DNA from 2 places in the Streptomyces sp. NPDC059169 genome. Region 1 is predicted to be linked to the other one. Evidence: riboswitches for the same ligand, from Rfam matches in the RefSeq annotation. Region 1 holds a riboswitch; the other holds the start of a gene.

Region 1 (5,193 bases):
CGAGGTGACCCCCGGCACCACCTCGGTGGGGTAGCGGTGCGCCAGCCGCTTGTGCATGTGCTGGTACGAGCCGTAGAAGAACGGGTCGCCCTCCGCGAGCACGGCGACGGTCCGTCCGGCGTCGAGGTGCGCCGCCAGCCGCTCGGCCGCCTCCTCGTAGAAGTCGTTGAGGGCGCCCCGGTAGCCGCCGGGGTGATCGGTGGTCTCGACGGTGATGGGGTACATCAGCCGTTCCTCGACCTGGTCCGGTCGGAGGTGCTCGGCCACGATGGAACGCGCGATGGACCGGCCGTGCCGGGCGCAGTGGTACGCGACCACGTCGGCCTCGGCGATGACCTGGACGGCCCGCAGGGTCATCAGGGACGGGTCGCCGGGGCCGAGCCCCACGCCGTACAGCCGTCCGGGGGTCTTCGTGGTCATTCCGCCTCACTCGCCATCGCGTTGATCGCTGCCGCGGCCATGGCACTGCCGCCGCGCCGTCCGCGCACCACCAGGTGCTCCAGGCCCGACGCGTGGGCGGCGAGCGCCTCCTTGGACTCGGCGGCGCCGATGAAGCCGACCGGTACGCCGATGACGGCCGCCGGGCGGGGCGCCCCTCCCTCGATCATCTCCAGGAGCCGGAACAGCGCCGTGGGCGCGTTGCCGACGGCGACGACCGCACCGTCGAGCCGGTCACGCCACAGCTCCAGCGCCGCGGCGCTCCGCGTGGTGCCGAGGTCGACGGCCAGCGCGGGCACGGACGGGTCGGAGAGGGTGCATATCACCTCGTTGTCGGCGGGCAGCCGCTTGCGGGTGACACCGCTCGCCACCATCTGGGCGTCGCAGAGGATCGGTGCGCCGGCGCGCAGGGCCGTGCGGGCGCGGGCCACCACGTCGGGGGAGTAGGCAAGGTCGCGGACGAGGTCGACCATGCCGCAGGCGTGGATCATCCGTACCGCGACCCGGCTGACGTCGGCGGGCAGCGGGGCGAGGTCGGCTTCCGCCCGGATCGTGGCAAAGGACCGGCGGTAGATCTCCGCACCGTCCTTCTCGTAGTCGAACACGGTCTTCTCGCTCATTTCGTCGGTGTGGTCGTCGATGTGGATCTGCGGGCCGCCGCGACCGCGTCGGCTAGCCGAGCGGTGGTCGCGACGGCTACGGAGGCGCCGCCTGCGGTCACCCGGTACGTGCCGTCCGGCAGGGCGAGGGCGTCGACGTGCTCCCCGTGCGGATGGCCGCAGCGGCGCTCGCAGCCGGAGAAGTACACGGGCAGGAGGGCCTGCGGAGGGGAGTCGGAGGGCTGCGGACCCGTGGGGTCGGGACCCGTCGGCGGGGCGTCCTCGCCGGGGCGGTCCCGACCGGTCGCCGCATCGGCGCGTACGTCCGCGAATGCCTTGCCGCACCCGGGCCGACCGGTGCAGGCGCCTACGCCGTACCAGGGGGACCCGGTGCCGGTGATCAGGCCGGCCTCGTCCAGGGCGCGGAGCCGTGCGCGGGCTTCGTCCGGGTCCGTGAAGCCGGGCACGACGACCCCGCGCCAGGGAGTGAGGCGGACCTCGTCCGACGGCGCGGGCAGCAGCGCGCGGGCCTGGGCGGCGGTGAGTCGGCCGAGGGGGGCGGCGACGGACACGGCCCACCGGCCGGGACCTTCGACGAGCCCGGGGCGGGGGCCGGCGCCCTGCGGGCCGGGACCGGCTCCGGGCCCAGAGCCGTGCTCCGTGCCGGCGCCGGCTGCCCGAGGGCCGTCCGTGGCCGCCCCGGTGGGGTCCGTCCGCTCCCCTGCGTCCGCGCGCACCCGCGTCGCCGCGATGCCCGCCGCCTCCAGTTGCGCACCCACGGCCGGTGCCTGCCCGGCCGGTAGTTCCCGCACCCGCCAGGCTCCCGTGCCGGAGTCTTCCGCCGCCGTGAGGAAGGCCTCGGCAGCCGCGAGGGCGGCCCGCGGTGCGTCCCCCGCCGCGATGCGGAAGGCCTGTGCTCCGACGTGCACGACGGCCGAACCGCCGTCCGCTGCGAGCAAGGTCACATCCGCCCCGAGCCCCGCCACGTCGCCCCGCCCGTCGTCCAGGGCGAACAGGAAACGACCGGAGAGCCGGGCCGCCCGCCCGCTCGCGCACAGCAGCGCGTCCAGCTGTCGTGCCCACAACTGCACGGTGCCGCAGCCGAGTCCGTCGAGTCCGGCGAGCGGTGAGGACACGACGTTCCGGACCCGTTCATGGGTGTCGGAGGGCAGCAGTCCGGCGTCCCGCAGGAAGTCCGCCAGCTGTGCACCGCACTCCTCGCCCAGTCCGCGCAGCTCGACGTTCCCGCGCGACGTGACACTCAGCATGCCGTCGCCCAGCTCCTCGGCGGCCCGCGCCAGGGTGGTGAGCTGATGTGACGTCAGAAGCCCTCCGGGTAGCCGGAGTCGGGCCAGGTGCCCGTCGTCGGCCGGATGTAGCCGCAGTGCGCCCGGGCATGCATCGGACCGTTCCCGTATGCGAGGTTCGCCCCGGTTCGGGGGTGTTGCGGGTGTGGGCGGCATGGCGGCGAGCATACCCACGTCCTTCCAGGTGACCGCCCTGCCGGTGAGGGCAGCCTCTACTATGCAGACGGCACGGGGTCCCAGGACCCTAGGGAGGAAGCCCGGTGAGAATCCGGCGCGGTCCCGCCACTGTGAGCCGGCCCCCCGGGGCCCGGCGAGCCAGGAACTCCCGCCGTCCTACGACCACCCGGGGCGCGGACACCCCGAGGAAGGCCTGCGCACGCCATGATCCTGCTGCTGTCGACCTCCGACACCGACCTGCTCAGCGCCCGTGCGGCCGCGGGCCCGGTCGAGTACCGCCTCGCCAACCCCTCCCGGCTCCCGGCTGCGGGTACCCCCCAGGCCGAAGGCCCTGGCGGACTGCGCGATCTGCTGGAGGGCACCGAGCTCGTCGTCGTACGGCTGCTCGGTGGTCTGCGCGCCTGGCCGGAAGGTCTCGACGTGCTGCTCGCCGCCGACCAGACCCGCCCGGTCGTGGTCCTGACCGGCGAACAGGCCCCCGACGCCCAGCTGATGGAGGCGTCAACGGTGCCCATCGGCATCGCGGCCGAGGCCCACGCCTACCTGGCGCACGGCGGCCCGGACAACCTGGAGCAGTTGGCGCGCTTCCTGTCGGACACCGTCCTGCTCACCGGCCACGGCTTCGAGCCCCCGGCCGCAGCCCCGAGCTGGGGTCCGCTCGACCGCACCCCGCGCGTCACCGACGGCCCCACCATCGCGGTGCTGTACTACCGGGCCCACCACATGAGCGGCAACACCGCGTTCGTCGGAGCCCTCTGCGACGCCGTCGAGGACGCGGGCGGCCGGGCCCTCCCGCTCTACGTCGCCTCACTGCGCACCCCCGAGCCGGAGCTGCTCGACCGGCTGCGCGGCGCGGACGCCGTCGTCACCACCGTCCTCGCCGCCGGTGGCACCCGGCCGGCCGAGGCGCAGGCGGCCGAGATGGACCTCTCGCCGCAGAGCGCCCCCGCTGAAGGCGGCGGGGAGCCACGGGCGGGCGGGGACGACGAGTCCTGGGACGCCGGAGAGCTCGCCGCGCTCGACGTACCGGTGCTCCAGGCCCTGTGCCTGACCGGTTCGCGCAGCGCCTGGGAGGAGAACGACGAGGGCCTCTCGCCGCTGGACGCCGCGAGCCAGGTCGCGGTCCCCGAGTTCGACGGCCGCCTGATCACCGTTCCGTTCTCCTTCAAGGAGATCGACGAGGACGGCCTGCCCGCGTACGTCGCCGATCCCGAGCGCGCCGCCCGCGTCGCCGGCATCGCAGTGCGCCACGCCCGGCTGCGCCACATCGCCAACGCGGACAAGCGCATCGCGCTCGTCCTCTCCGCGTACCCGACCAAGCACTCCCGCATCGGCAACGCGGTCGGCCTCGACACGCCCGCCTCCGCCGTCGCCCTGCTGCGCCGACTCGTCGACGAGGGATACGACTTCGGCGCGGAGGAGATCCCCGGCCTCGCGTCCGGTGACGGCGACGAGCTGATCCGTGCGCTCATCGACGCCGGCGGCCACGACCAGGACTGGCTCACCGAGGAGCAGCTGGCCCGCAACCCCGTCCGCATCCCGGCCGCCGACTACGAGCGCTGGTACGCGACGCTGCCCGCCGAGCTGCGCGCGGGCGTCGAGGAGCACTGGGGCCCGGCGCCCGGCGAGATGTTCCTGGACCGCTCCCGCAACCCCGAGGGCGACATCGTGCTGGCCGCCCTGCGCCGCGGGAACCTGCTGATCATCATCCAGCCGCCGCGCGGCTTCGGCGAGAACCCGATCGCGATCTACCACGACCCTGATCTGCCGCCCTCGCACCACTACCTCGCCGCCTACCGCTGGATCGCGGCCCGGCAGGACGACGGGGGCTTCGGAGCAGACGCGATGATCCACCTCGGCAAGCACGGCAACCTGGAGTGGCTGCCGGGCAAGAACGCCGGACTGTCCGCGGCCTGCGCCCCCGACGCCGCGCTCGGCGACCTGCCGCTGGTCTACCCGTTCCTGGTCAACGACCCGGGCGAGGGCACCCAGGCCAAGCGCCGGGTGCACGCCACCCTCGTCGACCACCTCATCCCGCCGATGGCGCGCGCCGACTCCTACGGTGACATCGCACGCCTGGAACAGCTGCTCGACGAGTACGCGCAGATCTCCTCCATGGACCCGGCGAAGCTGCCCGCCATCCGCGCCCAGATCTGGACGCTGATCCAGGCGGCCAAGCTCGACCACGACCTGGGGATGGAGGACCGTCCGGACGACGACGGCTTCGACGACTTCCTGCTGCACGTCGACGGCTGGCTGTGCGAGGTGAAGGACGCGCAGATCCGTGACGGCCTGCACGTCCTCGGTGGCGCGCCCACCGGTCCGGAGCGGGTCAACCTCGTCCTGTCGATCCTGCGCGCCCGGCAGATCTGGGGCGGGACGACCGCGCTGCCCGGACTGCGCGAAGCCCTCGGCCTCGACGAGTCGGCCGCGACCCGCACGGGCGCCGACGAGGCGGAGGCCACCGCCCGCGCCCTCGTCGAGGCGATGGAGGAGGCGGACTGGAACCCGGCCGCAGTTCCGGCGGTGGCCGGGGGGCACGGCCGCAAGGTCGCCGACATCCTCGACTTCGCGGCCCGCCAGGTCGTTCCCCGCCTCGCCGCCACGACCGATGAACTCGACCACGCCGTCCATGCGTTGAACGGCGGCTTCGTGCCCGCGGGTCCATCCGG
Region 2 (5,193 bases), on a different contig from region 1:
TGGGACATGGTCCTGCCGTGGCCGTGGCCGTGGCCGTGGGCAGGGCACGGAGCGCAAAACCCCGTCACCGGAGTCGTTTCGGTGCGTCCCGGTGCGCGCAGGGTGGGGAGTCCGGGAGCGGCACCCCACCCTGCGCGTCGTGCTGGCCGGCGCCGTCAGGAAGCCGAGAGCTCCTCACGGACCGTACGGGCGGCCGCGACCACGTTCTCCAGTGCGGCACGGGTCTCGAGCCAGCCGCGCGTCTTCAGCCCGCAATCGGGGTTCACCCACAGCCGCTCCGGTGGGATGGCCTCCAGACCGGTGCGCAGCAGTGCGGCCGCCTCCTCCGCGCTCGGCACCCGTGGGGAGTGGATGTCGTACACCCCGGGGCCCGCCTCACGCGGGTATCCGTGGGCGGCCAGTTCCCTGGCGACCTGCATGTGGGAACGCGCGGCCTCCAGGCTGATGACGTCGGCGTCGAGTTCGTCGATGGCCTGGACGACGTCGCCGAACTCCGCGTAGCACATGTGGGTGTGGATCTGCGTGTCCGGGCGTACCCCGCTGGTCGAGAGCCGGAACGCCTCCGTCGCCCAGTCCAGGTAGGCGGGGCGGTCCGCGGCGCGCAGCGGCAGGGTCTCGCGCAGTGCGGGCTCATCGACCTGGATGACGGACGTGCCCGCCGCCTCCAGGTCGGCGACCTCGTCGCACAGGGCCAGGGCGACCTGTCGGGCGGTCACGGCGGCGGGCTGGTCGTCACGGACGAAGGACCAGGCCAGCATGGTTACCGGGCCGGTCAACATGCCCTTGACCGGGCGCGCCGTGAGGGACTGGGCGAAGGCCGTCCATCGGACCGTCATCGCCTCGGGGCGGGAGACGTCTCCCGCGAGGATCGGCGGGCGGACGTACCGGGTGCCGTAGGACTGCACCCAGCCGTGCTGTGTGGCGAGATAGCCCGCCAGCTGCTCGGCGAAGTACTGGACCATGTCGTTGCGTTCGGGCTCGCCGTGCACCAGGACGTCGATGCCGGTCTTCTCCTGGAAGGAGATCACCTCCTTGATCTCGTTCCTGACGCGCTCCTCGTAGCCGGTGGTGTCGAGCCGCCCGGCCCTCAGATCAGCCCGTGCGGTGCGCAGTTCACTCGTCTGCGGGAACGAGCCGATGGTCGTGGTGGGAAGCAACGGCAGGCCGAGGTGGGCCCGTTGGGCCGCGGACCGCTCGGCGTAGCCCTGGGAACGGCGGGCGTCGGCGTCCGTGATGGCCGCGGTACGGGCGCGCACGGCGGGATCGTGGGTGATGGCCGATGCGGAGCGGGACGCCAGGTCCGCGCGGTTCGCGGCGAGTTCGGCAGCGATGGCGTCCGTGCCCTTGGCCAGTCCCTTGGCGAGGGTGACGGTCTCCACGACCTTCTGCCGGGCGAACGCCAGCCAGCGCAGGATCTGCTGGTCGATGTCCCGTTCGCTCGTTGCGTCGAGCGGTACGTGCAGCAGCGAACACGAGGCGGAGACGTCCACGCGGTCGGCCAGGCCCAGCAGTGTGCCGAGCACCGCAAGGGACTTCGCCAGGTCGTTGACCCAGATGTTGCGCCCGTTGACCACGCCGGCGACGAGTCGCTTGCCGGGCAGCCCGCCGACGGTGGCGAGCCCCTCCAGGTTCGCGGCGGCGGCTTCGGTGAAGTCCAGGGCGAGCCCGTCGACCGGGGCTTTGGCCAGCAGCGGAAGGGCGTCGCCGAGCCGGTCGAAGTAGGAGGCGATCAGCAGCTTCGGCCGGTCGGCAAGGGAACCGAGCCCGTGGTAGGCACGCTCGGCGGCGTGCAGTTCCGCTGGGGTGCGGTCCTGCACGAGGGCCGGCTCGTCCAGCTGTACCCATGCGGCGCCGGCCGCGCGCAGATCGGCGAGGACCTCGGCGTACACGGGCAGCAGCCGGTCGAGCAGGGTGAGCGGGTCGAAGTTCGCGGGCACGCCGGGAGCCGGTTTGGCGAGCAGGAGGTAGGTGACCGGGCCGACGAGGACGGGCCGGGCGGAAAGGCCAAGCGCCAATGCCTCCTCGAGTTCCGCGAGTTGCTTGGTCGGGTCGGCGGCGAAGACGGTGTCGGGACCCAGCTCGGGCACCAGGTAGTGGTAGTTGGTGTCGAACCACTTGGTCATTTCCAGCGGCGCCACGTCCTGGGTGCCGCGTGCCATGGCGAAGTACCCGTCCAGACCGTCGGCGGCGACGGCGGCCCGGTGGCGTTCGGGAACCGCGCCGACCATGACCGTGGTGTCGAGGACGTGGTCGTAGTACGAGAAGTCGCCCGTCGGTACTTCGTGGATGCCGGCGTCTGCCAGGTGCTGCCAGTGGGCCCGGCGCAGGTCGGCGGCGGTGGTGTGGAGGGCATCGGCGGCGACCCGGCCCTTCCAGTAGCCCTCGATCGCCCTCTTCAGCTCCCTGTTGCGCCCCTGGCGGGGGTAGCCGTACACGGTGGCCCGTGCCGGAGTGGCTGCGGACGTGGTGGTCACGGAGATCTCCTTCGCGAGATGAATCCCTGAGATCCCGGGTACGGGACGAGAGCGCGAAGGGTGACGGACCGGACGGTGCGACCTCGCGCGTGAAGCGCGGTCGTCCGCCTGGTACGTACTGCCCCCGGACGTCGTCCGGGGGACCACCGACCGCCCTCGAGGTCACCGGGATGTCCGCGCACGACGGTCCGTGCGCGGGCAGCGGGCAGGTCTTCGGACTCGCGGGCACGTCCTCACGGGGGAGGACACCTAGTGGCCGTCGCTTCCCAGGCCCGGCCGGGCCCAGTGCGTATGACGGCGGTCGTTCCCGCTCACCGCTGCGGGGCAGTCCCGGATTCCCACCGGGTTCCCTCTTGCGACGCATCCCGTCTGGAGGACGGGGCGAACCAGCTGCGCGGACCAGCCTACGGGGCGATGCCACGCTCCGGGGAGCCGTGTCCGCCATGCGGATGGCCCGCGTGGGACGTGCGGGCAGACGAACGCGTCGGTGCGGGAAGCGCGAGGACGGCGCTTCCCGCACCGCGCCGGGTGCCGGCCCCTCAGCCGGCGCCCGACCGGGCCCCCTCGGCCCGGTCGGCCGCGCCCCCTCGGCCCAGCCTCCCGGTCTGCAGGCCCGGCTGCCCGGTTTTCGGGTCGGCCGGCCCCCGCCCGGAGAGGCGGCCGGACCGACCGGTTGCCCGGCCGGGTGGCTAGTGGAACTGCTCCTCCTCGGTGGAGCCGGTGAGCGCCGTGGTCGAGGGAGGCCGGGTTGACGGCGGTGGAGACGAGGTCGAAGTAGCCGGTGCCGACTTCGCGCTGGTGCCTGACCGCGGTGAGAAGCCGTCCGCGCGCAGTACCCCGACAGTCGGCGACCGGCTGCCACTTCTCGCGAGGCGGGGGCACCTGCCCCTTGTGGAACGTCTACGAGGCGTTCGCCGCGCCGGGGACGGATCCACGTCCAGATCGCCGCGATGCCCGACGGGCAGCGCTGCCTGTGGACCGCGCGTGCCGTCACCCGCCACCGCGGCGGCTGGGTGGAACCGGGCAAGACCTAGGCCATCGGGCTGGGGTGCGAGATCCGGCACGCGCACCGGCTCGTGTACGCGGACGGGCTGGACCTCGCGAGCGCCTCGGCCGCCACTCCGATCGGCATGGGCTGCCGCGTGTGCGAACGGCTCGACTGTCCCCAACGCGCCGTCCCGCCCCTCGGCCGCCGTCTGAGGATCGACCGGAACACCGGCACCTTCGTCCCGTATCCCACGCATCCCCCAGGCCGTGCAGGGGCGGGTCGCTCCTGGAAGGGATCTCCGCTGCCGTGCCGACGGCGTCAACGGCCGTCAGGGCGGTGGAGCAAGGCCGTTCAACCGGACGGCCTGGAGGGCGAAGTACAACTCTGCGGACGCCCCGGCGTCCGTGGTGCGTCGCCCGGTCAGTTCGGCGACGCGGTTGAGGCGGTAGCGGACCGTGTTGCGGTGGCAGTGCAGGCGCCGGGCCGCCACCGTCGTCGAACCGCCGCTGACGAACCACGCGTGGAGCGTCTCCAACAGCGTGTCCCGCTCGGCGCTCGGCTCCGATAACAGCGGACCCAGCACGGCGTGGGCGACCTCCTGTGCCACGTCGGGTGAGGCGGCTGAGAGGAGGGAGACCGGTGAGCTGCCGTAGACGTGCGCGCCGCGCGCACCGAGCGGCAGGCACCGGACGGCCAGCTGCGCCTGGCGCCGCGCCGTGGGTGCGTCCACCGGGGAGGCGAAGGGTCGGCTCACGCCGACGCGGGACTCGGTGACGTCCGCCAGCAGGTCGACCGCCGGACCACTCGTCTGCTCGCCGGGAAGCGCCAGCAGTCCCACCCACACGCCCACCTGTCGGACCCACTCGGCACCGACACCTGCAGCACGCAGCCGGTACCCGAGGCCGGGCAACGGCTCCGCGTGGTCCTGGGTTTCCGCGCAGACCACGAGGAACGGTCCCTTGCCGTCGAGGTCCAGCAGGCGGGTGATCTCCGAGGCGCGGCCGACGGTGCCGGCCCTGCCGTCGAGGAGCGTCGTGAGCATCGCGCTCCGTGCCGCGGCGTCCCGCCGTGCCCGCTCCTCGACGGCCGCCCGGTAGGCATCGGCGGCCGCGCCGGAGTAGTCGTCGATCGCCGCCCAGACGTCGGAAGCCGTGTGCAGCAACTGGTTGGTGCTCTCCTCGTCCACGGCGACCGTGAGGAGCCGGTCCCAGATGAAGCGACCGGCGAGGCGGTAGGCGTGCAGGAGTGCGGCGAGCGGAATGCCCTGCTCGGCCTTGAGGCGTCCGGCCGCCCTGGGTGCTTCGAGGGTCGTCGGCCTGCCCTGAAGTGCCGTGAGCAGGGTGTGCAGGTTGTCGTGGACGGTCGTGCGCAACTGGTGGCGGTCGAGCAGTGCTTCCGCGTACGAATGCTCGCCGCCGACGATTCTGTCCGTCAACTCGTCGGCGAGACGGTCCACTTCGGTCAGGAGGCGACCGACCAGCTCGACCACGCGGTCGCCCCCCAGCTGTGTCGTCACGTCCGGATTCTAGACCCGCGCCCGGTTGTGCACGGGCACAAACCGCGGCTCTCCATTCAGGCCCCCTGCCTATGGCCCAACCGGGAATCGGACGATGGAATCACCGGCAGAGTGTTTCACCGAGGTACCGCATGGGAAGTTCGGCACCGGCCGTGGCCGACCGAGAGGCCCTCGCGACCAGCGGGCAGCCCACCCGAGGGTGGGCGTCGTGCGGT

The links. A riboswitch is a leader RNA that binds a small molecule or an ion and turns the genes downstream of it on or off. The one in region 1 is predicted to bind cobalamin.
Region 2: linked by a shared signal. The riboswitch ahead of metE (5-methyltetrahydropteroyltriglutamate--homocysteine S-methyltransferase) and the one ahead of cobN (cobaltochelatase subunit CobN) in region 1 are both predicted to bind cobalamin.

Annotation. Positions count from the first base shown of each region.
Region 1 is NZ_JBHZCF010000007.1:261,061-266,253, forward strand. It holds gene ACFXOM_RS15925 (precorrin-2 C(20)-methyltransferase) at 1-420, opposite strand, end outside; gene ACFXOM_RS15930 (precorrin-8X methylmutase) at 417-1,058, opposite strand; gene ACFXOM_RS15935 (cobalamin biosynthesis protein CobG) at 1,055-2,512, opposite strand; cobalamin riboswitch at 2,558-2,688, shown strand; gene cobN (cobaltochelatase subunit CobN) at 2,726-5,193, shown strand, end outside.
Region 2 is NZ_JBHZCF010000024.1:31,402-36,594, forward strand. It holds gene metE (5-methyltetrahydropteroyltriglutamate--homocysteine S-methyltransferase) at 156-2,474, opposite strand; cobalamin riboswitch at 2,661-2,880, opposite strand; partial or broken gene ACFXOM_RS32355 (short-chain fatty acyl-CoA regulator family protein) at 3,313-3,724, shown strand; gene ACFXOM_RS32360 (PucR family transcriptional regulator) at 3,791-4,978, opposite strand.